DNA from 2 places in the Shouchella sp. JSM 1781072 genome. Region 1 is predicted to be linked to the other one. Evidence: riboswitches for the same ligand, from Rfam matches in the RefSeq annotation. Region 1 holds a riboswitch; the other holds the start of a gene.
The links. Region 1 has a riboswitch for S-adenosylmethionine ahead of ACE1TH_RS12385 (methionine ABC transporter ATP-binding protein). Riboswitches for the same ligand answer to the same signal wherever they lie in the genome.

Region 1 (7,493 bases):
GTTATCTTTGGGGCTATTTTAAGTTCCTTTATTGGAGCATTGAATGCTGCTTCAACTTTGCTTACGTTGGATTTTTATAAACCAATTGGTAAAGAAAAAACCGACAAACAAATTGCTCGTGTCGGTAAAATTTTTACAATTAGTGTTGGGTTAACAGCGACAATTATTGCTCCCCTCATTTCTTTTGCACCTGCTGGTTTATACCATGTTGTTCAACAATTTAACGGACTGTACAGCATGCCACTATTGGTCATCGTTTTATTAGGATTTTATTCAAAATATGCAACGCCGTTTGCTGCGAAATTTACATTCATTTTCCATGTTGTTGTTTATGGAGCAACGCAGTTATTTTTAGATGTTCACTATTTATATGTATTTAGTGTGATGTTCTTTGTAGATTTATTTATTCTATGGGGAGTAAGTCGTTTGCAAAAAAATACAACTCCATTTGTGTTTGAAACAGGCAAGCAAAAAGTTGATCTGACTCCTTGGAAGCACCGTTATTGGGTTAGTGCGATTGTGGTCGTTACCGTTATCGGTACATATGTCCTCTTTTCTCCATGGGGCATTGCAAAATAAAAGATTGATCAAGACCAAATTTCCAATATGCACCAAAAAAAGCAATCAATTGCCGCTATGAGCGATTGATTGCTTTTGTTTTTAATAGGAATGCGTGCGCTCCAATAGTTCGTCTAGTGCGCGTTCAATGGTTGAATAGATTTTCGTAGTAGTGAAATCAATTCCTAGTGTAACGGATGTTTGCGCGATTTCAGGTCGAACCCCTGATAATGAAGCCTTGGTTCCTACTAATTTTAATCCATCAATTAGAGAAAAGAGTTGATTGGCAACCATTGTATCCACAACAGGTACGCCCGAAAGATCAATTAATAAAGAGTGAATATCGTTAGAGACGCATTCTTCTAATGTTTGCGTGAAAATGACTTGAGCACGGTGCGTATCTATTTCGCCTACTAAAGGCAATAGGGCAATGTGGCGGCGGAGTTTAATGATCGGTGAGCTTAGCTCTGTAATCATTTCTTGTTGTGCTCGTAACTGTTCATCCGCTTGCTCCATGTTACTTCTACTAAACGCAATCACTATTTCTCTAAATCCTTTTAAAAGAATATTGTGCCAGCCATCATATTGTTCGAACGTGACGGTGTCGCGATTTTCAGCGATATAGCCTCTAATAAGCGTTAAGTATTGTTCTTGTACATTTAAAAATTCTTCAATAATCTCAGGAATCGGTGTCGCTAAATGAGCCTGATCTTTCGCGATAGAAAGAATCCACTTTTCGAATGCTTCATTTTGTTGCGTACTGTAATCATCTCGGAAAAGCTCGCAAAATAATTCATGAAAATCATGATTTTGTTTCTTTAAACGGTCAATTTTAACTGGATCGTTAGAGCTATATACACCTTCTTTTGATTTGTCCAAATTAGCATACCACTGTTCAGTTAAATTCCATGTCTTGGCTTTTATGTAATTATATAGTGACATGACCATCCCCCCTTAAGGTTATTATTAGTTAAGCGTGCGTGCTTGTCTATATCATATGTTATAAACGTAATAATTGAAAACATTAGAGATTAGAAGTCAAAGAGTTGACAACATACCTATAGGGGTATATGATAAGGTCACAAGTTATTAGAAAGAGGTGAAAGGATTGGAATATACAGATCAGATGAAAAATCGTTTAAAACGCATTGAGGGTCAGATTCGTGGCGTGTTAAAAATGATGGAAGAGGGCGAAGATTGTCGTGATGTTGTGTCTCAACTTTCTGCTTCTCGAACAGCGATTGACCGCACAATGGGTGTGATTGTTAGTGAAAACCTCGTTGAATGTGTTCAAAAAGCGATTGAAGAGGGCGAAGACACGAAAGAATACGTGGATCAAGCTGTCAATTTACTCGTGAAAAGCCGCTAAGGTAGACAGGAAAGTCTGTCTATCTTAGAAAAAATTTTTATATTTTTTAATACCCATAGGGGTACGTGTATATAAGCGGAGGGATTATAGTATGAGTGAAGGAAAAACAACCAATATTATTTTATTTAGTGGTGATTATGATAAAGCGATGGCGGCGTACATCATTGCCAATGGAGCGGCGGCTTACGACCACGAAGTAACAATTTTCCATACATTTTGGGGATTAAATGCGCTACGTAAAGATGAGCCGATTAAAGCGAATAAAAGTTTTATGGAGAAAATGTTTGGCAAAATGATGCCACGAGGATCGGAGAAGATGGGGTTATCAAAGATGCAGTTTGCTGGTATTGGTCCGAAGTTGATCAAAAACGTTATGAAAAAGCATAATGCGATGCCCTTGGCTGATTTAATTGATCTAGCAGAAGAGCAAGACATCAACTTAGTTGCATGTACGATGACAATGGATTTACTAGGATTAAAAAAAGAAGAATTACGAGAAAGTAGTCAATATGCTGGGGTTGCTGCTTATTTAGCAGACGCTGAAGATGGAAACGTTAATCTATTCATCTAAAAATGGATGTAATCAAGGGAGTGTTTGTAATGGAAGAAATGAAATATGACTTACTCGTCGATGCAAAAGGGTTGGCCTGCCCAATGCCCATTGTACGGACAAAAAAAGCGATGAAAGACATCAAGCCAGGAAGTGTAGTTCAAATCCAAGCAACTGATAAAGGCTCGACAGCTGATTTAAAAGCATGGGCACAAAAAGCTGGGCATAGCTATATTGGCACCGTTGAAGATGGAGACATCCTTAAACATTATTTGCGTGTAGCTGGAGATCATGAAGAGGAAGGACTTTCTTTTCCTCATGTTGTGAACAATGAAGGCTTACAAACAGCCATTCAGAATAACGAACCTATGACCATTCTTGATGTTCGTGAAAAGAATGAATATGAGGAGTTTCATATTCCAGGCGCGCAATCAATGCCATTAGGAGAATTAGAAAAGAGAATACAAGAGGTCGACAAAGAAAAAACCATCTATGTCGTTTGTCGTACCGGCAATCGAAGCGAATTAGCGGCACACACGTTATTGAAGAATGGCTATAAGCATGTAGTCAATGTGATTCCTGGTATGAGCCAATGGAAAACCGAGGGAGGAAATTAAGGTGAGTTTAACAGCGATGACGACAAAAGAATTAGCAAATAAAGTCATTCAGCAAGAACCATTGTTTATTCTAGACGTTCGAAATGAAGATGCATTTGAGGATTGGAAAGTGGAAGGTATACAATTTGACTATTTGAATGTTCCTTATTTTGATCTATTAGATGGGGTAGAAGGAATTTTACCGAAACTCCCGTCTGATCAACCGATACTAGTCGTATGTGCGAAAGAAAATTCATCGATTATGGTTGGAGAAATGTTAGTGGATGAAGGGTTGTCTGTTTCTTATTTATCAGGTGGCATGAAGGCTTGGAGTGAGCATTTAGAGCCAATCAAAATCGCTGACCTCATCAGTGGGGGCGAGTTATACCAATTTGTTAGGCTTGGAAAAGGCTGTCTTTCTTATATGCTGATTTCGGGTAGTGAAGCTGTTGTTATCGATTCAGCGCGGATGACAGATGCTTACTTAACTCTTGCTAGCGAAAAAAGAGCATCCATTACCCATGTTTTAGACACGCACCTACATGCGGATCATATTTCTGGAGGGCGGACGATTGCGGAACAAACGAATGCAAAGTACTGGCTTCCGCCAAAAGATGCAGAAGGGGTAACGTTTCATTACGAGCCAATTGAAGATGGTTCTCACATTCAAGTCGGGTCAACAAGAATTGACATCCAGGCATTGTATACGCCAGGTCATACGATCGGTTCAACGTCCTTTATGATTGACGATGCATATTTACTAACAGGGGATATTTTGTTTATTGATTCCATTGGGAGACCAGATTTAGCAGGGAAAGCAGATGATTGGGTAGCAGATTTGAGAAACTCTCTCTATTCCAAATACAAAGACTTATCGTCAGAGCTAATTGTACTACCTGCTCATTTTATGAATGTGGATGAATTAAACAAAGATGGCAGTGTCGGAGAAAAGTTGGGCGTCTTATTTGAGAAAAACCATGGTTTAAATGTGAAGGATAAAACGACATTTCGCTCCATGGTGACGGACAACCTGCCGCCACAACCGAATGCTTATCAAGAAATCCGCGAAACCAATTTAGGTTTAAAAGAACCAAATGAAGAAGAACAACGGGAAATGGAAGTTGGACCAAACCGTTGTGCCGTTCGATAAACAAAAAAAGGAGACTACTACGATGAATGTAAACAAGGTATTAGACGCTAAAGGATTGGCATGCCCAATGCCAATTGTTAAAACGAAAAAAGAAATGAAGACACTAAACGTAGGGGATATTTTAGAGGTGCAAGCAACCGACCAAGGAGCATTAAAGGATTTCGAAGCATGGGCAAGGTCAACAGGTCACGAATTGCTTAAGTCAAAAGAAGAAGATGGAGTTCTCACCTTTCATATAAAAAAGGGCGAGTAAGAGAAGGGAAAGGAATCCCTCTCGGTTAGGAGACATTTATGGACATTTTGTTCATCATCACGATTTTCATCATTGGCTTTTTTGGTTCATTTGTTTCGGGAATGGTTGGGGTTGGTGGCTCAATTATAAAATACCCAATGCTCCTCTTTATACCACCAATGTTTGGCTTCGCGGCTTTTACGGCACATGAAGTATCAGGCATTAGTGCCATACAAGTCTTCTTCGCTACCATAGCAGGTGTGTGGGCTTATCGAGGTACAGGGTATTTACATCGCACACTGATTGTCTATATGGGGAGCAGCATTCTAGTCGGAAGTTTTATTGGAGCGTTTGCATCAAACTTCTTCACAGAAAGCTCGGTGAACATTGTTTATGCTGTTCTTGCGACGGTTGCGGTCGTTTTGATGTTTCTGCCTAAGAAACAAATTTCTGAACAACCCGCCAATCAAATTTCCTTCAATCGAGGGCTTGCGGCTAGTTTATCGTTTATTGTAGGAATTGCTTCTGGAATTGTTGGAGCAGCGGGATCATTTTTACTCGTACCGATTATGTTAACCGTTTTAAAGTTACCTACACGAGTAACGATTGCGACCTCTCTTGCGGTCACATTCATCTCCTCAATCGGCTCAACAGTTGGAAAAGTGGCGACCGACCAAATATTATATGGTCCTGCGCTTGTTATGATTATTGCGAGTTTAATTGCTTCACCTATTGGTGCGAAATTTGGTCAAAACATGAATACGAAAGTCCTGCAATGGTTGCTAGCGCTGCTTATTCTAGGGTCTGCGATTCAAATATGGTGGACACTCTTTTAATTGCTAAGTAATTAAAGAAATTGCTTTATGATGAAACGCTTTCGTGAAAAATTATTAAAAAAACTCTTGCATTTTGAAAATAAAATCTGCTACACTACGTTCAACAACTAATTAAATATTTTTCTTATTAAGAGGAGCGGAGGGACTGGCCCGATGACGCTTCAGCAACCCCACTATGGTGGAAGGTGCTAATGCCTGCAGGAAAACTTCCTGGATGATAAGAGCGTGGATAATTCATTGACTTTTCGCCCCTCTTTCATTTTTGGAAGAGGGGCTTTTTACATTTTAAAAAGGAAAGACGAAAATATTAGGGAGCGTTTTATCAAAAAATCTGATTAAACAAATATGGATAGGAGGAAATGGTGTGATTGAATTCAAAGGTGTCTCAAAAACATTTTCATCTAATGGGCAAGACATCCATGCATTGCGCGAAATTGATTTACAAGTTGAAAAAGGCGATATATATGGAGTCATCGGTTTTAGCGGAGCGGGTAAAAGCACACTTATTCGGACTGTTAACTTAATCGAACGCCCCACAGCAGGTGAAGTGATTGTGAATAAAGAGAATTTGATGCAGCTAAATTCTCGTCAACTTCAAAGAGCAAAGCGAAATATCGGGATGATTTTTCAACACTTTAATCTACTACAGTCAAAAACGGTATTTGAAAATGTTGCGACGCCATTGCGATTAGTAAAGACAAAGAAATCGGCTGTGAATAAGCGTGTAAATGACCTATTAAGCTATGTGGGCTTAGAGGCATTTGCTTCACGTTATCCAGATCAACTTTCAGGTGGACAGAAGCAGCGAGTAGGGATTGCTCGGGCCCTTGCATCGAACCCTGAAATTCTCTTATGTGATGAAGCAACATCGGCGCTTGATCCGGAAACAACGAGCTCGATTTTGCAGCTTTTAAAGCAAATTAATAAAGAATACAACATTACTATTTTGATGATTACGCATGAACTCGGTGTTGTTCGTGAGATCTGTAACAAAGTCGCAGTGATGGAGAGTGGAGACATTGTTGAGACTGAGAAGGTTGAAACAATTCTTTCACAGCCGGTACATGAGACAACGAAGAAATTTGTTCGATCGATTATACCTGATGACCTTCCACAAAAAGTGAAGCAACATCTCGCAAATAAAGGGAGCGATGAGCGGGTTTATCAACTCGATATAACGGACGATACAGATCAATCCACACTGTTAAACGATTTAGTTCACCAAGGTTTACGTGTGTCACTACTTCATGCTTCGATGCACGAAATTCGTGGAACGACGTTTGGATCGATTTATCTAAGTTTAAAAGGAGAAGCTGCTGCTCAGCAATCGGCTGAACGTTATTTCAAATCGGTTTCAATCAAAGTAAAGGAGGTTACGAACTATGCTGGACTGGTTGCCTGAACCGATACGCCCGCAAATTTCAAGTGATATTTTAGTCGACGCAATGTTTGAAACCATTTATATGGTCGCATGGTCATTATTATTTTCAGCGATTCTTGGAGTCGTACTTGGCATTGTTCTTGTCGTGACGAGGCCAGGTCATATTATGGAAAACCGTGTTGTCTACAATGCGATTAATCCGGTTATTAACGTCTTGCGGTCGATTCCATTTATTATTTTGCTTGTTGCTATTATTCCGTTAACGCGTTTGCTTGTTGGCACTTCTTTAGGAACAACAGCTGCGATTGTGCCGCTTGTGTTTTATGCAGGTCCTTATATCGCGCGGTTAATCGAAAACTCTTTGTTAGAAATTGAGCCAGGCATTATAGAAGCGGCTGATTCAATGGGGGCTTCGAAATGGCAAATCGTTTTTAAATTTCTCGTCCCTGAAGCAATGAGTTCGCTTATTCTCAGCATGACAACTGCTACGATCGGACTTGTAGGTGCAACCGCTATGGCTGGTGCAATTGGGGCAGGCGGAATTGGCGATGTTGCGATTGCCTATGGGTATAACCGTTTTGATGATGGGACAATGTTTGTAACTGTAATGATTTTAATTTTGATGGTTCAAGTGATTCAAACAGTTGGAAACATCGCTTCTAAAAAAGTAAGAAGACGATAGAGAGAGAAGGAGAGAATCCATTATGAAAAAAATTCATCAAGCCTTTTTGATAGCAGGTGCCACAACATTTACGTTAGCAGCATGCGGAAACGACACATCGACCCTTGCTGATGTAGGAGACGACTACAGTCCAGAAAAC
Region 2 (7,493 bases), on a different contig from region 1:
AAGACTTCTATAAAGCAGGGATCTTTTCAGCGATTGGTGCGCTTCTCTCCTTCTTTGGTTTTATGCACGCCCCTTCGTTAGCAGTAAATGCTGCGTTTGATTATACAATCGGCTATCTGTTAATCGGTCTTTTCTTTGTTTACATTGGATATCGAGAATCAAAGAAGGTAACTGTAGAGGTCGATCAAAAAATAGAAAACGTTGCGTAACGAAAAACCCATTTGAGGATACTCAAATGGGTTTATTTCGTTTTGTATAATCTTTATTTTCTATGAGTGTTTCAATCGTAACAATAAGAAATGCCAGTGCCGCTTGTGTAACAACGGGAATCGTTATCGATGTAAACAATCGTTCAAGGAAATGAATAAGCGGAAAAATAAACACAAACTGGATTGTAATTTCGCATACTTTTTGTAGCGAATAGCGTTTTACCTTAGGCACAACGGTATAAATGAGGCTCTTCGTTATCATTTCGATGATTACACCACTTACAAGAAATAGAATGACGAACCAGGCTAAAGACCAAAGCGACCGATATTCTATTCCCAAAAGGTAAAACAGACTAATCATGCCAAAATAGTACAGGACAAATATAAATCCGAGTACAACAATTAGGAGCAAAGCAATTCCTATCACTGTTTGAAGGGATGGTTTCCGCATAAATCAGACCTTCTTTTGTTCAAAGATTATTCTGCTAGACGCAATTCGTTCGTAATTTCAATCGAACGACTCGAAATGGTTGACGCACTAACGTTATATTTTTCAGCTAATGCTTTTTGTGTAACGGAAAGCGGTGCAAATTCTTGTAGCGCATATTCCATTGCAGCTGCAAATGCTTCAGGCTTACGAATATTTACTTTTTTAGCTGAAGTAAACGCATGCCATTTTTCTAAAGCGAGTTGTTCAATTTCCGGTGGATGTTGGTCTTTTTTCAAGCCACTTAAAAGAATATCGGCCGTTTCTTTTACTTGTTCAGATGACCATTCAAAATCGTCGGCAACTTTCACGACAGGCGTATTCTCCGCAAGTAACGACGAAAGAAGCTGGGGCCATTTAGAGGTAAAGCTGTCTCCTTCAGAAGCTGAACGGAATGCATCAATTTTGTTTTTAATGTCCGTTGTTTTAGCAGGCACATGGCTAATGACTGGGCCGACAAAGCTCATAGCATGTTCCCCATTGGCCGGAAAACCAATAATTGTTGAGCCAGGCTCGACTGTGTCTTTATGTTCGTCAGGAATGATGTGAGTTAAGCGTTCATTCGTGAATAAATGGAGGCTTTCACATTGATCTTCATTTACGGATACTACTTCAAGAACAGCAGGTTTTGTTCCTTTCCAGCTTTCTATAATAGTAGCTGTTTGTGGACGTTTAATTTTTCTTAACTTGCTTTCAAGAAATGTATCGTATATGGTTTGCCCGTCTGCTTCAATAGGCTTGTGGAAAATAAGCCATACAAGCAGCATACTTGAAAGGGTCTCGGTAACACTTTCTTCAACGTCTGGGTAAACATGGTGGTAACTTTGCACCCAGTTTGTTAATTCCTTTTGGTAGCGGGTAAATGCAGTATAAAGCATTTCCGTTTCTAACTGATGAAGCTCTTGAGAGACAATTGCTTTTGATTCTGCTTTTTGCATGCAACATTTTTTATATTTTTTCCCACTGCCACATAGACAAGGATCGTTTCTCTTTATCATAGATGTTCCTCCTTACGTCAACTTTCTTAGTTTAACAGATTTGCGCCATAAAAGCAGGGTTTACAGCCGTTAATTTTGTTGTTGAGTCGTTAAGTAAATGAAAATGGATCTTTTGTATGAATTATGTTTTGACAGTTTTCAGTCTTTATGCTAAATTAATTGAATACTCATACATAAGAAAACACTCTTTATATTGAGAAGTGGAGGGACTGGCCCGACGAAGCTTCAGCAACCTTTCCGATTGGAAAAGGTGCTAATTCCAGCAAAGGGAACTTTGGCAGATAAGGGGGATGCGATACGATCGCATAAACCCTTTTCATTGAAAAGGGTTTTTTAATTTCATATGTGAAACGAAACGGTGTAGTGTCCAACTACTTAATAGGGGAACTTGGTGAAAATCCAAGACGGTCCCGCCACTGTGACGCACGTATGTGCGAAGTCAGATTGCCTGCCGAATCGTTCTGCTTAGCTCTACGCGGATCTAGAGAAGAGTGGAAATCATGCCTTTTAAACTAGTTGTCATTTTTTCGCTAGTGATCTTTTGGTATATTTCCTATCCCTTTCTCTTGAAAGGGATTTTTTTATGGTGAGTACAACTATTTGAGGAGGCAGAAAAAATGAGTGGAGTTAGAAGTTCAAGCTTAGGTTTTCCAAGAATTGGGGAGCAACGTGAGTGGAAAAAAAATTTAGAAGCCTATTGGAATCAAAAACTAGCGCAAGACGACTACGTAAAAAAACAGAAAGAGTTACGTTTGAATCATTTACAAAAACAAAAGGATGCAGGGCTTGACTATATACCTGTCGGCGATTTTTCTCACTATGACCAGGTACTTGATACAGCAACAGCATTTGGCTTAGTACCTGATCGCTTTGACTATGAAGGTGGAAGCGTTGATTTAGATACGTATTTTGCGATTGCTAGAGGCAGTGAGCATGCGGTTGCTGCTGAAATGACAAAATGGTTCGACACAAATTATCACTATATCGTACCTGAACTTGATGGTAGAGAGCCGGAGCTCGTAAACAATCGCTGGTTAGATTTAATTGAAGAAGCGAAGCAAGAACTAGGGGTAACCGGAAAGCCAGTAATCTTGGGCCCTGTAACATTTGTTAAGCTATCAAAACAATACGGCAGTCGTTCATTTGTTGATCATGTTCGAAGCTTATTGCCTTTATATACAACCGTTTTAAATCAGCTGGCAGAGGCTGGGGTAGCGTGGATTCAAGTAGATGAGCCTATTTTAGTTGGGGATATGAGTGAGGAAGAATGGTCGATTACTGAAGAAGTCTATACATGGTTCTCAGAGTCAGCACCAAAAGCGAACCTTCTACTACAAACCTACTTTGAAGGAGTTGATGATTTTAGTCGTTTGACGAAGCTACCTGTTGCTGGTATAGGATTAGATTTTGTTTATAGTGATAGTTTACAAAAACTAAAGCAACATGGATTCCCGAAAGAAAAAACATTAGCAGTTGGGCTAATTGATGGTCGAAACATCTGGCGTACAGACTTAACGAAGACACACGCCATGGTAGAAGAACTTTCAAAAATAGTTGGGCAAGAACAATTAATTCTTCAACCTTCTTGTAGTTTGCTTCATGTGCCAGTGTCACTAAAACATGAACAAAAGCTGCCTGAAGATTTAAAAGCTGCCTTATCATTTGCTGAAGAAAAATTAGCAGAGTTGAATGAACTTAAAGCAGTCTTAAATCAGCAGCAAGACGTGAAACAGCTACAAGTTGGAAAGCGGGCGATTGATACGTTAAACCAATCGGCAAGTCGCACAAACCAAGAAGTCCGTACCGCTTTAGATCTCAGCAAAACGGAAGATTCTAAAAGAGCGGTTCCTGCGGATAAACGTATGGAACTTCAACAAGAAGTCTTTCAACTCCCGCCATTACCGACTACAACAATTGGTAGTTTTCCGCAATCAGCAGACGTTCGAAAAACGAGGTTGCAATGGCGAAAAGGGGAAATTACGAATGAAGCCTATGAGTCCTTTATTAATGCTGAAATTGAGCGTTGGATTGAGATTCAAGAAGAGATTGGTTTAGATGTCCTTGTGCACGGAGAGTTTGAGCGTACCGATATGGTCGAATTTTTTGGCGAGAAGCTAGGTGGTTTTGAATTTACATCAAATGGATGGGTTCAATCATACGGTTCAAGATGCGTGAAACCGCCTGTTATATTCGGGGACGTCTTTTTCCAAAACGATATGACTGTCAAAGAAACATTAGTCGCACAATCGAAAACATCGAAACCGGTCAAAGGGATGTTAACAGGTCCTGTCACGATTTACAACTGGTCGTTTCCACGGACTGACCTACAAGCAGAAGATGTGGTGAATCAAATTGCCCTTGCATTGGAAAAAGAAGTGCTCGCTTTAGAGAGAGCAGGAATTACGGTCATTCAAGTAGATGAACCTGCATTAAGAGAAGGGTTACCTTTAAAGAGAGAGAAGTGGAAAGCCTATTTAAATCAATCTGTTAAAGCATTTCAGCTCTCTGTAAAATCGGTTGAGCCGCAAACGCAAATTCATACGCATATGTGCTACTCCGACTTTCAAGATATTATTCAAGCGATAGACGGACTTGATGCAGACGTTATTTCAATCGAGATGTCACGAAGTCATGGAGAGCTCATTACAGCGTTTGAAGACTATACGTATAGCAAAGGGATTGGGCTAGGGGTCTATGATATTCATAGTCCACGTGTACCAACAGAAGAAGAAATGGAAACAAGTATTAATCGCGCCCTGCAAGTTCTTGATCAACGCATTTTCTGGGTTAATCCAGACTGTGGCTTAAAAACAAGAAAAGAAGCTGAAACCGTGGAAGCACTTAAAGCGATGGTGAAAGCAGCGAAAGCGAAACGGTCTCAACTCGTTCAGTAACGCACAAAGAAAAAGCTTATCAATTTAATGATAAGCGTGAGATGTACGCTCGAGGTCTTCTTGATCGCAAGCGTACATCTTTTTTATGCATTTAAGTTTGTTGAATCAGTTGGCTTATCTTTCTTACCAGCGCTTCTTGCCCCTTCAATTCCGAGAAACACACACATTACGAAAAGGATAAAACAGATCACAGAAAGCAAGTAGTTTTGCGCCATGAAGTTCGAGTAAAGCATAACGAGAAGAGCGCTCGTTGTAACGATAAACATGAAAATCATGGGAATGATGACGAACAAGGCTTTTGACTTTGTTTTAACAAGCCACATCGTGACAGCTAAAAGAGCTAAAGCTCCAAGCATCTGGTTTGCGGCTCCGAATAACGGCCAAACCGTTTGCCATGTTCCAGATAATGCAAGGGCGGTTGCCCCGATTAAACCAGTAATTGTCGCAAAATGCTTATTCGATAAAAGTTTAACATTGATGCTATCGCCTAATTCAGAAACCGTGTACCGCATTAGCCGTGTAGCAGAGTCAAGTGTGGTCATTAGAAATGCGGACGCTGCTAGTGCAGTAAACGTAATACCAGCTTGAACAGGCAAGCCCCATGTGCTCATAAACTCACCAATTCCTAAAGAAAACACACTAATTGGATCATTGTATTGAGCCATAAGCGCTGAGAATTCCCCCATCGTTAAGTAAGCAACCGAACCAATGGCAATAATAGCCACGAACGCCTCTAAAAGCATCGAACCATACGTAACAAAGCGTCCATTTTTCTCATTGTCCAATTGTTTAGAAGTCGTCCCAGAAGAAACGAGGGAGTGGAAGCCCGAGATGGCCCCGCAAGCAATGGTAATAAATAAAATTGGAAATAAAAATCCAAGTTGGTCGTTATAAAACCCAGTAAATGCAGGCATTTGAATCGTCGGTCTAGCGATTAATAGTCCTAAAAAAGCACCACCAATTAAGAAATATAGCATGTAAGAATTCAAATAATCACGTGGCTGAAGCAAGAGCCAAACAGGTAAAACAGATGCGAAATACGCATAGATAATTAAAATAAAAGACCATGCTGTTGCGCTTAATTCAAGTGGGAAGGTAAGACCCACCCAAATGGCTCCAACCATGGCAATCGTCCCAAGAATCGTTGCTGTTATGAGATTCATTCTTACCTGGTTAACAAGCACACCAAACACCATAGCAACCGCGATAAAGAGTAATGAAGCCGTTGCAGCACCTGGAAATGAAACAAAGGTATTGGCAACTAATATGACAAACACGCCCACAATTAAAATCAGTGTCGCGATGGCGAAAGAGAGAAACATGAGTTGTCCTCGTCGTCCCATGTATTCTTTAATGACTTCCCCGATTGATTTTGCTTTATGACGAACAGACGCTTGGAGCGATGCATAATCATGAGTTCCACCAACGAAAATACTTCCAATCATAATCCAGATTACAGCAGGTAACCAACCAAACACGATCGCGGCAATTGGACCAGTAATAGGCCCTCCCCCAGCAATCGTGGTAAAATGGTGACCGATTAATACAGGAGTTTTAGTTGGGATGTATTCTTTCCCGTCGTATAACATATGCGCAGGTGTTTTACGACTACTGTCTATTTTTAATCGTTTTTCTAAATATTTTCCGTATGTAAAATAAGCGACTATTAAGATAGCACCACAAATTAACATAAGCGTGACAAAATTCATATTGTTACCCTCGCCTTCTCATTATTCCGATATTGCCTCAATAAATGGCTGAATAAACGGATTGCCTTTCTTGTTTATAATTAATCTCTGTTCAGGTATGGAGAGGACGCCAAGATAACGTTCATACCAGCCTGATTTTCCCCATTGAATAAACGAAACTTTTCTCGTTCTCTTTGCTTTTTTCTCTAACGTCATACTTGGCGTTGTTTTCAACAAGAAGATGCCAATATAAATGGAAGACATATGACTCGTACGGTCGCTTTTATGTTGGTGGATATAACAATCTAATTCTTGTTTGAATTGTTCGAATTCTTCGATGGTACCTTCGTTTGCTTCATATAAAAAAATGTGTTGATTGTTTTCAACACTCCATACGGTTACGTTTTTTGTAAACATATACCGATCGTCTCTTCGGTAATAATGAGCGCTAAACCGCAGTGGAAGGTTTTCTAGCTTGTCATTTGCATAAACGTCAAATTGATGTTTTAGCGTATTTTCTAGTTGATTTATAAACCGTTCCGCCTTCGTAATTAACACCTCCTACTAAAACTTGATTATAAGTGAATGATTCTTATTATAAGGACGATCTATTAAAAGTTCAATACTTTCTGTTAATTTAATGCTGAATAATTCACGTCATCGATTAACATTGCAAAAGTTTTAAAAAAAGTTAGTAGGGAACAGAACTAGAAAATGATTTATGAAAGGGGAATTCTAATGAAATTATATATTAATGGTGAATGGGTTGGCGAAAACTTAGAGCAAGTTGATATTACAAACCCAGCTAATGGAGAAGTGGTTGACCAAGTACCAAAAGGTGGCACAGAGGAAGCGAAGTCGGCGGCAGATGCAGCTGCTGAAGCATTTAAAACATGGTCAAAGCTTTCCACGTATGAACGTAGTGAGAAATTAGAATTGTGGCACCAATACATTGAAGAACACACCGAAGAGTTAGCAACATTAATGACAAAAGAGCAGGGGAAAGCCATTAAAGAGTCTCGTGGTGAGATTGGTTATGCGAATTCTTTTATTAAATGGTATGCAGAAGAAGGAAAGCGAAACTATGGAGAAACGATTCCTGCTTCCACAGACGATAAGCGATTGTTTGCGATTAAGCAGCCAGTCGGTGTCGTAGCAGCCATTACCCCGTGGAATTTTCCAGCAGCAATGATTACGAGAAAAATTGCACCTGCATT

Region 2: another riboswitch for S-adenosylmethionine. It lies ahead of metE (5-methyltetrahydropteroyltriglutamate--homocysteine S-methyltransferase); the one in region 1 lies ahead of ACE1TH_RS12385 (methionine ABC transporter ATP-binding protein).

The regions. Positions count from the first base shown of each region.
Region 1 covers NZ_JBHFQE010000002.1:553,397-560,889, reverse strand. Annotated here, with positions in the region: gene ACE1TH_RS12425 (solute:sodium symporter family transporter) at 1-579, shown strand, start outside; gene ACE1TH_RS12420 (STAS domain-containing protein) at 661-1,500, opposite strand; gene ACE1TH_RS12415 (metal-sensitive transcriptional regulator) at 1,667-1,927, shown strand; gene ACE1TH_RS12410 (DsrE/DsrF/DrsH-like family protein) at 2,019-2,498, shown strand; gene ACE1TH_RS12405 (sulfurtransferase TusA family protein) at 2,528-3,094, shown strand; gene ACE1TH_RS12400 (MBL fold metallo-hydrolase) at 3,111-4,223, shown strand; gene ACE1TH_RS12395 (sulfurtransferase TusA family protein) at 4,246-4,476, shown strand; gene ACE1TH_RS12390 (sulfite exporter TauE/SafE family protein) at 4,515-5,291, shown strand; SAM riboswitch class I at 5,413-5,515, shown strand; gene ACE1TH_RS12385 (methionine ABC transporter ATP-binding protein) at 5,656-6,693, shown strand; gene ACE1TH_RS12380 (methionine ABC transporter permease) at 6,674-7,354, shown strand; gene ACE1TH_RS12375 (MetQ/NlpA family ABC transporter substrate-binding protein) at 7,377-7,493, shown strand, end outside.
Region 2 covers NZ_JBHFQE010000001.1:1,703,810-1,711,302, reverse strand. Annotated here, with positions in the region: gene ACE1TH_RS09105 (uracil permease) at 1-209, shown strand, start outside; gene ACE1TH_RS09100 (YrvL family regulatory protein) at 232-660, opposite strand; gene ACE1TH_RS09095 (SEC-C domain-containing protein) at 687-1,694, opposite strand; SAM riboswitch class I at 1,880-1,982, shown strand; cobalamin riboswitch at 2,034-2,164, shown strand; gene metE (5-methyltetrahydropteroyltriglutamate--homocysteine S-methyltransferase) at 2,312-4,588, shown strand; gene ACE1TH_RS09085 (carbon starvation CstA family protein) at 4,672-6,297, opposite strand; gene ACE1TH_RS09080 (DUF8052 family protein) at 6,319-6,834, opposite strand; gene ACE1TH_RS09075 (NAD-dependent succinate-semialdehyde dehydrogenase) at 7,015-7,493, shown strand, end outside.